DNA from 3 places in the Glutamicibacter sp. V16R2B1 genome. Region 3 is predicted to be linked to each of the others. Evidence: predicted binding sites of a transcription regulator. Region 3 holds the regulator's gene; each other region holds the start of a gene.
What was found. Region 3 encodes LexA, which represses DNA repair genes until DNA is damaged. Its sites were predicted from a motif close to TCGAACANNTGTTCGA; they were not measured.
Positions count from the first base shown of each region.

Region 1 (4,376 bases), on a different contig from region 3:
GGTCACCCAATTCTCGGGTGCACATCACTTCGATGACAGTGGTCTTGCCGTCGTTCATTTGTGCATCCACGGCAGCTTGGAGTGCGGGTCCGACATCCTCAAGTTTGTCGACTACGACTCCTTCAGCGCCCATGCTGCGAGCCATCTCTGCAAAGCTCTCGCCGTTGTCGAGTTCGCCAGCAACAAAGCGGCGCCCGTAGAACTCCACCTGGTTCTTCTTCTCTGCACCCCACTGCCGATTCCGGAATACAACCGCAGTGACAGGGATATCGTGGCGGACCGCCGTCAGAACTTCTCCCATGCTCATGGCCCACGCGCCGTCCCCTGCGTAAGCAATCGCCGGTCGTTCAGGCGCGGCTGCCTTAGCTCCAATGATCGTCGGCAGCGCGTAGCCGCAGTTGCCAAAGGACATCGGCGCAAAGAAGCTGCGTGGCTTCTCAAAACGAAGGTAGCTGTGGGCCACAGAGTTGATATTGCCGATGTCGGTTGAAACCATAACGTCTTCCGGCATGGCCTTCTCCAGCTCGCGCAGGACCTGACGAGGATGCAGCCAATTGCCGTCTTCGTCCTTGGCTTCTTCAATCACATCCAGCGAATAGTCATCCTTTTCGTGAGTCCAAGCCGAGAGCTCTTCTTCCCACGCTTCTTTCTCAGCCCGGATAGCTGAAGCACGTTCCGCCTTCGTGGCATCCGAATCAAGCGCACGGCTCTTCAGACGCGCGACCAGTTCCGTCGCGACAGCCTTGGCGTCCCCGCAGATACCGACGGAGATCTTCTTAACCAGGCCCAGCATCTTGTGATCAGCGTCGACTTGAATGATTTTTGCATCGTTTGGCCAGTAAGCCTGGCCGTACTGCGGCAAGGTGCCAAATGGTCCAAGTCGCGTGCCCAGTGCGAGGACGACGTCAGCTTGGGAAATCAGCTTCATCCCCGCCTTCGAGCCCTGGTATCCCAGAGGACCGGCCCAAAGAGGATGACTGGCAGGGAACGAGTCATTGTGCTGGTAGCTGTTCACGACCGGAGCGCCTAGCCGTTCGGCGAGGGCTTTACACTCTTCGACGCCGTCAGCCATAACGACGCCCCCACCGGAAATAATCACGGGGAACTTGGCCTGGGCCAGCAGTTCCACCGCCTCGTCGAGCGATTTCGTTCCACCCGCTCCACGGTCGACACGACGTGGCTCAGGGATCTCCGTCGTGGACTCGCCATAAAAGTAATCGCGAGGGATGTTGAGCTGTGTCGGGCCGATTTCGCTCATGGCCCGATCGAAGCAACGTGCCGTGTATTCTGCCATGCGGTTGGGATGGGTGACATGTCCCTGGTACTTGGTGAACTCCTGGAACATAGGCAACTGGTTGGCTTCCTGAAAACCACCCAGTCCCATGGTGTTGGTGCCCGCTTCTGGAGTCACAATAACAACCGGGCTATGGGCCCAGAATGCAGCGGCGATACCGGTGACACAGTTTGAGATGCCAGGGCCGTTCTGCCCGATGACTACACCGTGCCGCCCGGACGCACGGGCGTAGCCGTCAGCCATGTGTGCAGCGCCTTGCTCGTGAACCACCGGTACCAGGCGAATCCCTGCGGGCGCAAAGATATCCATGGCGTCCATGAAGGCTGAGCCCATGATTCCAAAGATATCGGTGACATCATTGGCTACCAAAGTTTCGACGAACGCCTCAGACGGCGTCATCTTTTGCACTCCCTTGACCGCTTCGCGCTTGGCGACCGGCGCTGCCTGCGCGCTCGCGTCGTCCGTCTCAACCCGCTGGGATTCAATGATCTGTTCGGACATGTTGCCCCCTTCAGTGGAACATACTTTCTGCATCTCAGAAAATGGTGCGTTTTCCCATAGAAAATGGGATTGACACCAAAGCTATGCGAGCTGAGTCACATTCGTCAAGACCTGTTCAGCTTTTTGTTTCGAATGTTAGTATTTAATGAAACTTCGAATCGGGAGGAGTCCTACCATGGACAATCTCACCGAGCCTTCGCTCGGGGCGCAGGGGTCAGTTCAGGGCGAGACGCCGGCACTACGCTTGTTCGCCTTACTGGAACTCATCACGAGCCGAGATCAGCTATTTACGCTGCAATCACTTGTCGATCAGACCGGTCTGCCTAAGCCGACATTGCACCGGATGTTGCAGCAGCTGGAAAGCGCGGATCTGCTAACTCGGCACAGCGATGGACGCCATTACGCCACGGGAGCAAGAATGCGGCGTCTTGCCGAGGACGTTTTACTTAACGACACACGCAAAGGTGCGCGTAACGCGATCTTGCAGGACCTAGTGTCCCGCATCGGCGAAAGCTGCAATATCACCGCCCTCTCTGGCAACGAGGTGATCTATCTAGATCGCGTCGAAACTTCTGAACCAATTCGCGTACACCTCGGCCCGGGCTCTCGCGTTCCGGCGCACTGTTCAGCGAGTGGAAAGCTCATCATCGCTCAATTTGGCCCTGCGCAGCGCCGTCGTCTACTCGGCACGGGTCGCCTACCTCGGTACACGGAGCAAACGCTGACCGATTTTGAGGCACTGGAATCCGAGCTGGCACTCGTTCGCCAGCAGGGCTATGCACTCGACCGTCAAGAATTCTTGAACGGCCTAGTGTGTCTCGCGGTCTTAGTTCCGAACGCGGCAGGACGCTCGAATATGTGCGTTGCTATTCAAGCACCGGTAATGCGCAAATCTGCATCGGATCTGGAACAGCTACTGCCGTTGGTACAGCAAGCAGCCGCAGATATTGCGCGAATTGAGGATTTGGAAGAAGACGACAGCCCACTAGCTGCAGGATGGTAAAGATGACGACCTTCGCCCCGGCACCGACTGACGAATTCGAAAGCGTGAGCGCGCGCAGACTCTTCGATATTGATACTGACCTAACGGTGACTCGATTTCTTGGTGACTCGCCTCATGTACCAACAATCGACACGAACTATCGGTTCAATAAGCCCACCACGTTGGCCATACTCGCGGGTTTCATGCACGATTCGCGAGTCTTGGTGCAGGGGATGCATGGCACGGGCAAGTCGAGCCATATTGAGCAGGTCGCGGCGCGTCTTCGTTGGCCGGTGATGCGAGTCAACCTTGACGGGCAGTTAGGGCGTATGGATTTGGTCGGCAAGGATAGCGTCGTGATACGTGATGGGCAGCCGACTACATCGTTCCAAGAAGGTGTCATTCCTTGGGCGATGAGCCAACCAATGGCCCTCATTCTTGATGAGTACGATGCAGGTCGTCCAGATGTCATGTTTGTAATCCAACGCCTGCTAGAGCAGAACGGGGCACTCGTGCTGCCCGACCAGAATCGCGTCATTCAGCCCCATCCGCATTTTCGGTTGTTCGCAACGTCTAATACTGTCGGATTGGGAAACTTGAACGGTCTCTATCATGGTGTGCAGCGCTTAAATCACGCGCAGATTGACCGCTGGAACGTTGTCGCCAGCCTCAACTTCCTGCCGGCTGAGGACGAGATCTCTATCGTAGCGGGGCGTGTTCCGGAACTGGCTCGCACTCCGGAAGGCATGGAGCTAATTCGTGCCATGGTGTCCGTTGCTGCATTGACGCGTGACGGGTTTGCGGCCGGCGATGTTTCTACACTCATGTCGCCACGCACCGTGATCACCTGGGCCCAAAACATCGAAATATTCCGCGATCCTGCTTTGGCATTTCGCCTCACCTTCCTCAATAAGTGCGATGAATCAGAACACTCTCTCATCGCGGAATACTTCCAACGTTGTTTTGACACAGAACTGCCAGAGTCTATGGCCATTGATTTTTAGAAGGCTTCAGCGATGACTGAACAGCCTACGGAGCCGCCCCGCATATCCCAACACGCTCAGGAGATCAGACGCCTCCAGAGCGCTTGCCTCCGGGCACTGAGTGCTGATGCCGGATTAGAGTTACGTGGCAACACTGCCTGGAGCTCCGGCAGGATGCTTCCCATCAACGCAGCCCATCTCTACCCTCAAATTGGCTATTCCGATTTGCACGCCTATCGAGGCGCTAGCGACGGAATGGCCCTTCGGGTGCGTCATTCAGATATGAGACAGCATCAAGAGCTACTTCCGAAATCTTCGGGCGGCCGTTTCATCTTCGAGCTTCTCGAGCAATTCCGGTGCGAGTCGCTAAACAGGTTGCCTGGCGTTCGCTCAAATCTCGACAATGGATTTCACAGTTGGACCACACAGTTTCAGGCGTCAGCTTTGGCAGAGACGGAGCTAGGGCAGATGCTATTCGCACTGGCCCAAGTCTGCCGGTCCAAAATCAATGGCACCGGGCTAGCTCCAGAGATGGAAGATTCCATCGAAGCTGCGCGCATAGCTTTCCCATCCGGCATCGGGGCGTTAGCGGCCCGTCTCCGTCCGGCACGTTTTG
Region 1 covers NZ_VATX01000009.1:169,549-173,924, forward strand. The annotation lists gene xsc (sulfoacetaldehyde acetyltransferase) at 1-1,795, opposite strand, end outside; gene FDN03_RS06360 (IclR family transcriptional regulator) at 1,971-2,798, shown strand; gene FDN03_RS06365 (AAA family ATPase) at 2,801-3,781, shown strand; gene FDN03_RS06370 (cobalt chelatase) at 3,794-4,376, shown strand, end outside.
Region 1: the regulator LexA is predicted to act here: its motif matches at 1,810-1,825, upstream of xsc (sulfoacetaldehyde acetyltransferase).

Region 2 (4,376 bases), on a different contig from region 3:
TCGCCGTGGAGTTATCCTGGCCACGGGCGGTTTCCCGCAGAATATTGCTCGCCGGGCTGAGTTGTTTCCCAAGACTCCGCACGGCACGGAACACTGGACCCTGACCCCGCCGGAATGTAATGGTTCGGGACTGGACATGGCCTTAGCCGTAGGAGCGAAGTTTAATACTGCCGTGGCTTCTCCCGCCGCCTGGTGTCCAGTCTCGTTGGTGCGCTACCCCAACGGCACCACCGGCACTTTCCCGCACATTATGGACCGAGCTAAGCCCGGCAGCATCGGTGTTCTGGCCAACGGCAGACGATTCGTCAATGAAGCCAACGGATACTACGACTATGTTGATGCCATGATTAAGGCGACACCGGAAGGTGCGGAAGTTGCTTCCTGGCAGATTGCCGATGCCCGTTATGTGCGCCGCTACCCCTTGGGGATGGCCAAACCTCTTCCGGTACCGCTAACTCCATACTTGCGCACGGGTTACCTCGTGAAGGGAAGAACCCTCTCGGAGCTGGCCGAAAAGTGTGGAATTGATGCAACAAACCTAGAGCGAACCGTAGCTGAGTTCAACGCGAACGCCCGCGAGGGTCTGGACCCAGAATTTGGACGCGGTGAGACATCTTTTAACCGGTACGGCGGCGATGCAGCTGTAACCCCCAATCCCTCTTTGGCTCCACTTGAAAAGGGCCCCTTCTATGCAGTGAAGGTGGTTCCGGGGTCTTTCGGAACCTTTGCCGGAATTGACGTGGACGCCCGAGCACGTGTGCTTTCAGAGGATGGCGCGGTGATCCAGGGGCTTTATGCGGTAGGCAATGACCAGGTGAGCGTCATGGGTGGACACTATCCTGCCGGAGGCATCAATCTCGGCCCGGCACTGACGTTTGGTTATGTTGCCGCTCGCGATGCAGCTGAGGTCACGGAATACGAAGACGAATTGGGTGAACTGCCGTTGCCGGCGGGTAACGCCGAGTAGAACGAATTTGTAACGACCAGGACGAAGGTAGCTGCCGAAGAAGAATGCCACTTTCTACCAGCGTTGGTCATGTTTCCAAACTGTTATCACGCTTTTCGCGTCTCTCCTTTGTCCGCTAACCCTCACTGACGTGGGGGTTAGCGGGCCATTTCCGTGAGTAGTTGGTTACAGAAAATATGACCCGCTAAAAACTATTGGTGTCGCGGCTCACATCGCTTATGCTTTAACCGTGCGCAATACGTACTACTGTACGCAATGCGCACAAATTGATTTTCGCATCACGGAGGGTTCAAATGGCGACCGATATCCCTAACCTCACCAAGGTCCCGCAGGGCGCGCGGCTAGATGAGAGTTACCGCCTGAAGCGTGCCAAGAAAGCTGCGCTGGCGGCATTCTTGGGAGGCATGCTGGAGTACTACGACTTCTTTATCTATGCCACGGCCGCATCGCTGGTTTTCTCGCATATCTTCTTCCCCGAGGGAAACGCGACTGTGTCACTGATGGCTTCATTTGCCACCTTTGGCGTGGCCTATGTCGCTCGGCCCTTTGGTGCTGTGGTCTTCGGTCATCTCGGGGATCGCCTGGGGCGCAAAAACACCTTGGTGCTGACCTTGATGCTGATGGGCGGGGCGACCTTCAGCATTGGTCTACTGCCTACATTCGGTCAGGTGGGTTATATCGCGCCGGGGTTGCTGGTGCTTCTTCGCCTCCTGCAGGGACTGTCGGCGGGTGCCGAAACTGCTGGGTCGTCGACGCTGACCATGGAGGAATCTCCGGTGGGACGGCGCGGATTTTTCCCTTCGTTCGCGATGAGCGGCATTTCTGCGGGGATCGTGCTGGCTTCCTTGGTGTTCATCCCGGTGGCTGCCATGGATGAGGCGGCCCGCTTTGCATGGGGCTGGCGTATCCCCTTCTTGCTGTCGGTGGTTGTCATGGTCGTGGCGATGCTCGTGCGCCGCTCCTTGGAGGAGCCGGAAGTCTTTGAGGATGAAGTCAAGGCTCAGGCCTCAGGGAAAGAGAAGGAAAAGGCTCCCTTCCTGGTCATGCTTAAGACCCACCCGGCGCAGTTCGTGCAGATCTCCCTGATGTCCTTCCAGTGTGTGACCAATACTTTGATGCAGGCTTTCGGTCTGGCCTATGCGGTGAGTGTTGGTATTCCCGCGGCCACCATGCTGGTGGTAAGCATCGCGGGAAATATCATTGCCATCTTCTCCCAGCCCTTTAGTGCGTATCTTTCGGATCGCTTTGGTCGTCGGCCGATCTTCATTGCCGGCATTATGGCTTCGGGGCTGTTGATCTGGGTGTACTTCTGGTCGATTTCCACCGCCAATATTGCGTTGATCTTTGTGACCAGTATCGCGATCACCGCTGGTAGCTACGCAGTGTCCAATGCCGTCTACCCGGCCTGGTTCTCCGAGTTGTTCAACGTCAAGGTGCGCTACTCGGGAGTGGCAATTGGTCTGCAGGTTGGCATCCTCTGCGCGGGATTTACTCCAATGCTCGCCACCGCGCTGGTTGGTCAGGTTCCCTCCAACTATGGCCCCGCGGCATGGATTGTGGCTGGTTCGTCCATCGTCGCGGCCATCGGCGCGATCTGGGCGCGGGAAACCTACAAGACGCCATTGAGCGAACTGGGCAACCCCGTGGATTAATCGTTGAGGGGCATGAAGCCGGCCTGAGCCTTTGGATGGGCGCAGGCCGGCTTTTTGTGTGAGCATGGGCGGCCGACCCAAACTGTCCGGGGCGCTGACTACTGTCGCTACTGATCGAACACGTGTTCGAATACAATTGATGGAGCAGCAGTTAGGAGTCAACCGTGGGCATGTTCACCGAGGCGATCGAGGTTGCGTGCACTCCGGCCGGGGTGCCGTTGCGGGTGCGCTGGAAGGGGCATGAGTATCGCCTGGTGGCCGAACCGCATCGCTGGTTCGAGCGCCGCAAGTGGTGGGACGAGGGTATGCGCGTTCCGCGCGGCACCGGCGCCGGGGTGGTTGACTACGAGATTTGGCGGCTGCAGATCGCACTGGGCTCCTCCCGCAGCCAGGGGCGGACCATCGATGTCAGCTTTGACCCGCAATCGGCGCGCTGGCGATTGATCCGGGTGCACCAGGAGCTGCCGCTGAGCGCTTAGGGGTCGTGGCGCCTTCGGGAGGGGCGGCTGAGTAGGGCGTGTGCCAACTGTTCGAAACTTTGTTCTAATAGGGGTCTGGAAAGTTTTGAAGGAATGCCCGCCCATGAGTTTCACCCACCTGAACGTCGTCTCGGCCTACAGCGCCCACTACGGGGTCGACACCCCGGCGCTGCTGGCCGCCCAGGCCAAGGCCGATGGCGCCTGGGCGCTGGGGTTGTGCGACCGGGACGGGCTCTATGGCGCGGTGAAGCACGTGGGCGCCTGCCTGGAGCACGGGCTGAGGCCGATCCTGGGGGTCAACCTGGCGGTTCTTGACCGGCAGGGACGCGCCAGTGGACGCATCCTGCTGCTGGCGCGGGGCAACAGCCGGGGCGCCGGGTACGCGGCCCTGTGCCGGGCGGTCAGCGCCGCCCACACCCACCGCAAGAGCGTGGGACTGAACCGCACCCAGCTGCGCGAGCACCTGGCCGGCGGCAACCTGATGGTGCTGCTGGGCGCCGAATCCGAGGTGGGCAAGGCCATCGAGGCCCGCAACTACACCGCCGCCCGCCAGCTGCTGGCCCAGTGGCGGAAACTGGCCGGCAGGCTGCTGCGCGTGGAGGTCACCACCCACCTGTCGGCCGAGGGGCAGCGCTACTGCCTGGGCCATGCCAGCAAGCTGGTGCGCCTGGCCGGGGAGCTGGGCATCACCCCGGTGCTGAGCAATGCCGTGCGCTATGCCGGCCCGGACGGGGCGGTCACCGCCGACATCCTGGATTCGGCCCGGGTGCTGCACAGCCTGGATGCGCTTGATGACCTGCAGCCCACCGGGCAGGGCTGGCTGAAAACCCCGCAGGAGATGCACCGCCTGGCCGGGGACATCGCCCGGGCCACCGAGCGCGGCTGGGCTTCCCGGCTGCTGCACGCCACCGAGCAGGTGGCCGCCTGGGCCGCCCTGGATCCCGGCCAGGACCTGGGATGGAAGCGGCCGGTGATCCCCGAGCACCGGATCATCGGGATCACCGGGGACGCCCAGCACCAGCTGCGCCAGCGGGTGCACGCCGCGGTGCCCCGGATGCTGCCGCACACCGATCAAGGGGTCATCGAGTCCCGGCTGGAATTGGAGCTGGGGGTGATCTCCCGGCTGGGGTTCGCCGGCTACTTCCTGACCGTCGCCGAGACCGTGCGGCTGATCACCGACATGGGGGTGCGGGTCTCGGCCCGCGGCTCCGGGGCCTCCTCGCTGGTGAACTTCCTGCTGGGCATCAGCCACGTCAACCCGCTGCAGCACGACCTGGT
Region 2 covers NZ_VATX01000005.1:296,466-300,841, reverse strand. The annotation lists gene FDN03_RS03670 (FAD-dependent oxidoreductase) at 1-967, shown strand, start outside; gene FDN03_RS03665 (MFS transporter) at 1,261-2,619, shown strand; gene FDN03_RS03660 (DUF6504 family protein) at 2,790-3,098, shown strand; gene dnaE (DNA polymerase III subunit alpha) at 3,202-4,376, shown strand, end outside.
Region 2: the regulator LexA is predicted to act here: its motif matches at 2,734-2,749, upstream of FDN03_RS03660 (DUF6504 family protein).

Region 3 (4,376 bases):
GACATTGCCGGACCCGTAGTCCAGGACGACTACGTTTTTACTTCCCACCTACAGCGCACCCTTCGTGGACGGGATTTGGTCCCCCATGCGGGGGTCGGTTTCCACCGCTTCGCGCAGCGCCCGTGCCAGGGCCTTGAACTGCGCTTCAACGATGTGGTGTGGGTCGCGCCCGGAGAGTACCTCGATGTGGGCGCAGATCTGGGCGTGGAAGGTCAGCGACTCGAAGACGTGGCGCGTCATCGACCCGGTGAAGTGCCCTCCGATCAGGTGGTATTCCTGGCCGGCCGGCTCCCCGCCGTGCACCAGGTAGGGCCGCCCGGAGATGTCCACGACGGCGCGGGCCAGGGCCTCGTCCAACGGCGCGTAGGCGGTGCCGAACCGGCGGATGCCGGCCTTGTTGCCCAGGGCGGTGCGCAGCACCTCGCCAATGGTGATGGCGGTGTCCTCCACGGTGTGGTGCACGTCGATGTGGGTGTCGCCGGTGGCGCGCACGGTCAGGTCGATCAGCGAGTGCTTGGACAGTGCGGTGAGCATGTGGTCGAAGAACGGCACGGAGGTGCTGATCTCGGACTTGCCGGTGCCGTCCAGGTCAAGTTCGACGAACACGGACGATTCGCTGGTCACGCGTTCCATGCGGGCTTTGCGGCCGCCCAGGGATTCGGCAGACATCTTCTTCCTTCGCTAGCTTCTGGCAGTTTGCTGGTGCGCCGGTTCGAGCAGCTCGCTGAGCCGGTCGAGGAAGGCGGTGGTTTCCGCCTCGGTGCCGGCGGTGACGCGCAGGGTGCCAGGGATCCCGTTGTTACGCACAATGATCCCTGCCTCGAGCAGGCCCTGCCAAATCGCTTCCGGATCCTGCAGCCCGCCGAAGAACACGAAGTTCGAATCGCTGACCGAGGGCTGCAGGCCCAGTTCGGTCAACCGGGTGACGATCCGGTCACGCTGGGTCTTGATCTGTTCGACCTCGGCCAGCAGCGCGTCCACGTTTTTCAGTGCCGCGATCGCGGTGGCCTGGGTGACCGCCGAGAGGTGGTAGGGCAGGCGCACCAACCGGATGGCGTCACTGACTTCAGGGGCCGCGGCCAGATAGCCAAGGCGTGCCCCGGCCAGCGCAAACGCCTTGGACATGGTCCGGGTGACGATCAGGCGCTGGCGGCCGGGCAGCAGGCCCAGCGCGGACTTGGTGCCGGCCAACGCGAACTCGGCGTAGGCCTCATCGACGATCACGATCGCGTTGTTCTCGCTGGCCGCCTCGTAGACGGCCTGGATGACATCCAGCCCCAGGGCGGTACCCGTGGGGTTGTTGGGTGAGCAGAGGATCACGATGTTCGGGCGGTGTTCGCGCACCTGGCTGGCCGCCGATTCGGCGCTGAGCGTGAAGTCCGCGGCACGGGTTCCGGCGATGAAGGCGGTGTCGGTGCCGCTGGCCAGCAGCGGGTACATGGAGTACGTGGGTACGAAGCTCATGACGCTGCGTCCCGGTCCACCGAAGGCCTGGAGGATTTGCTGCAGGATTTCGTTCGAGCCGTTCGCCGCCCAGATGTTCTCGGCGCGCAGTTCATGCCCCAGGTAGTCGGCGAGCAGTTCACGCAGTTCGGTGAATTCGCGGTCCGGGTAGCGGTTGAGGGTGGTGGCGGCCTTGGCCACTTCTTGTGCAATTGCCTCGACCACGGCCGGCGGCAGTGGATGGGTATTTTCGTTGACGTTCAACTGGATGGGCACGTCGATTTGCGGCGCGCCGTAGGGAGAGAGCCCGCGGAGATTCTCACGCAAGGGCAGTTGACTTAACAGTTCACTGCGGTCTTTCACACGGTAATTCTAAGCTGGGGCGGGCGCTGGCAGTGAATCAGTGACGCTCCAGGCGGTAACAATGAACCGTGGGCTACTGCTGGTCCAGGACCGGAATCTGCAGGGTTTGTCCGGCCTGCAGCACGCCGCCATGCAGCGAGTTCATTTCGCCGATGTAGCGAATGGCATCTTCCTGGTTGTAGCCTTGCGCGTATTCGCTGGCCAAGTCCCACAGGGTGTCCCCGGGAATGACGGTCACCTCCACCGTTTCAACGCCTACTGGCTCCTGGTCGGAGGCCATTACGGAGTTGGAGAACGTGGTCAGCAGGAAAGTTGCGGCCAGGGCCAGCAGGAAGACCGGAACCCCGATCAACACAACCCAGCCGCGTCGGGTCAGGCGGATTCGCATGCGTGTGGTGCTTTGATCTTTATCCAGTGCCGTAGTGGCCATGGCCGATCTCCTCTCAGGACGAGCGTGATGCGAGTTTCTAATGTTCGAACATCTCATTCGAAGATATGTTCGGATCTAGTACATCTTTTCTAACAGAGCTCGGCGACACTTGTCTAGATAGTTCGAACAAATCTTTGAAAGAGGCTTCGAAATCCACTAGGATTTCGAAGTAAATCGAGCATGAAGACATCACAACAGTCAGCACCGACAGTTTGACCGCTCGGCCATGACTCGCAATCGTTAGGGAAGGCAGAAATTACATGTCAGCATCACAACGCACTCCGCGTGCCAATGCTCGGTCGCTGACCATCCGCCAGAAGAAGATCCTGGAAACCATCCAGCGGGCCATCGGGAACAACGGCTACCCGCCCTCGATGCGTGAGATTGGCGACTCGGTCGGGTTGGCCAGCCTCTCCTCGGTAACCCACCAGTTGGGTCAGCTGGAGAAGCTCGGCTATATCCGCCGTGACCCGCGCCGTCCCCGCGCCATGGAAATTCTGCTTCCGCTGCAGCTGAACGACGAGTCTGAATCCGCTTCCAAGGAACCGGCCGCCCAGCCGGAGCCGGCCGATGAGACCAAGGTCATTGAGCTAAGCACCTCGGCGGACACCACGATGGTGCCACTGGTTGGACGCATTGCCGCCGGTGGTCCGATCCTGGCTGAGCAGAGCGTCGAGGATGTCTTCTCCCTGCCGCGTCAGCTCGTGGGCCACGGTGAGCTGTTCATGTTGCGGGTTTCGGGCGACTCCATGGTGGATGCCGCCATTTGCGACGGCGACTGGGTGGTGGTGCGCCGTCAGCAGACCGCCGACAACGGCGACATCGTTGCCGCCCTGCTGGATGAGGAAGCCACCGTCAAGACCTTCCGCCAGCGTGATGGCCACACCTGGCTGCTTCCGCAGAACTCGCGCTACGAACCGATTCTGGGCGACAGCGCCACCATCATGGGCCGAGTTGTTTCGGTGATGCGTTCGCTCTAGCCTTCCTGCCACCTTCGGCACAGTCCCGGTGTTTCGCGTTACCAAACGCGGCACACCGGGATCTTGTTTTGGCTCTGCTCGACGCTCCCACCCAAGCCGGGAATCAATTCATCCGGATAACGTCCGCTAGGGAGCGAGGCAGGTGAAGGCCGGCAGTGGCAGGCGCAGTTGTTCAAGGACCACCTTTTCGTGGGGCACCACGGGGATTGGCAGGTCATCGAGCCTGAACCAGCGAAGATCCACGGCTTTGTCCGGCTCGTGGATCTCGGGTGTGCCCTGCCAGGTGCGGCATTCGAAAAATAAGTCGACGCGGCCGGGCTGTTCCTTGACCGCAGCCGGGCGCTGCAGCACCGTCAGGGGGTGAAGATGTTCTTCGCGGACCCGTACACCCAGCTCCTCGCCGGCTTCTCGAATGGCTGCCGCTACTGCGCTTTCCCCATTCTCCAGATGCCCGGCGGCGGCAGCGCCCCAGTACCCGTCCAGGAAACCAGTGCCTCGCCGCTGTTGCAGCAACACGGCGTCGGCTTGGCGAAAGATCACGTAACTCACTGCGATGAGTCCGCTGCGTGCCGGAGGCAAGTCCTGCGGTGGAAGGCTCATGAGGTCCTTCGTTTCAGGTCGGTGCTCTGCGTGACGACCGCTGCGGCCGAGAGGATGCTCCAGCGCTGCACGGCTTCCGAGAGCTGGGCCGTCTGCTTGTCCAGGACGGTGGCGGCGGTATCGGAAACGAGCCGCGCGGCGGTTTGCCGCGCCCGCTGCGGCAGTCGGTGATCCGTAGCGGCCAGCGCCAGGTAGCGGCAGAGGATTCCGGTGAATAGGCCCCCATCCCCGCCCTGTTCCAGGCGCAGCCCCTGCTGTGGAACGGTGAGCCCACGGTCCACCGCGTCGATGAGGTCGGCGGCCTGGCGCAGGTACCGTTCGTCCCCGAGCTCCAGCCAGGCCCCAAGGATTGGGCCCTGGTTGTAGGTGTAGATCTGTCCTTCGAGCCGATGTCCGGCGTTAACCAGATAGATCCCATCCAGGTAGAGGCCCAGGGTGGGGTCGAAGAGCTTCTCGCGCATCCAGTCGACCAGCGAGGCAGCGGTTTTCCGGTCCCCGATGCGGGCGAAGTGCAGGGCCGCGGGGCCGTTGACCGGCACGTTCTTGAACGCGCGTTTGCG
Region 3 covers NZ_VATX01000006.1:6,496-10,871, reverse strand. The annotation lists gene hisH (imidazole glycerol phosphate synthase subunit HisH) at 1-48, opposite strand, end outside; gene hisB (imidazoleglycerol-phosphate dehydratase HisB) at 49-669, opposite strand; gene FDN03_RS03915 (histidinol-phosphate transaminase) at 682-1,806, opposite strand; gene FDN03_RS03910 (LysM peptidoglycan-binding domain-containing protein) at 1,880-2,236, opposite strand; gene lexA (transcriptional repressor LexA) at 2,497-3,216, shown strand; gene FDN03_RS03900 (NUDIX domain-containing protein) at 3,343-3,816, opposite strand; gene FDN03_RS03895 (glycoside hydrolase family 76 protein) at 3,813-4,376, opposite strand, start outside.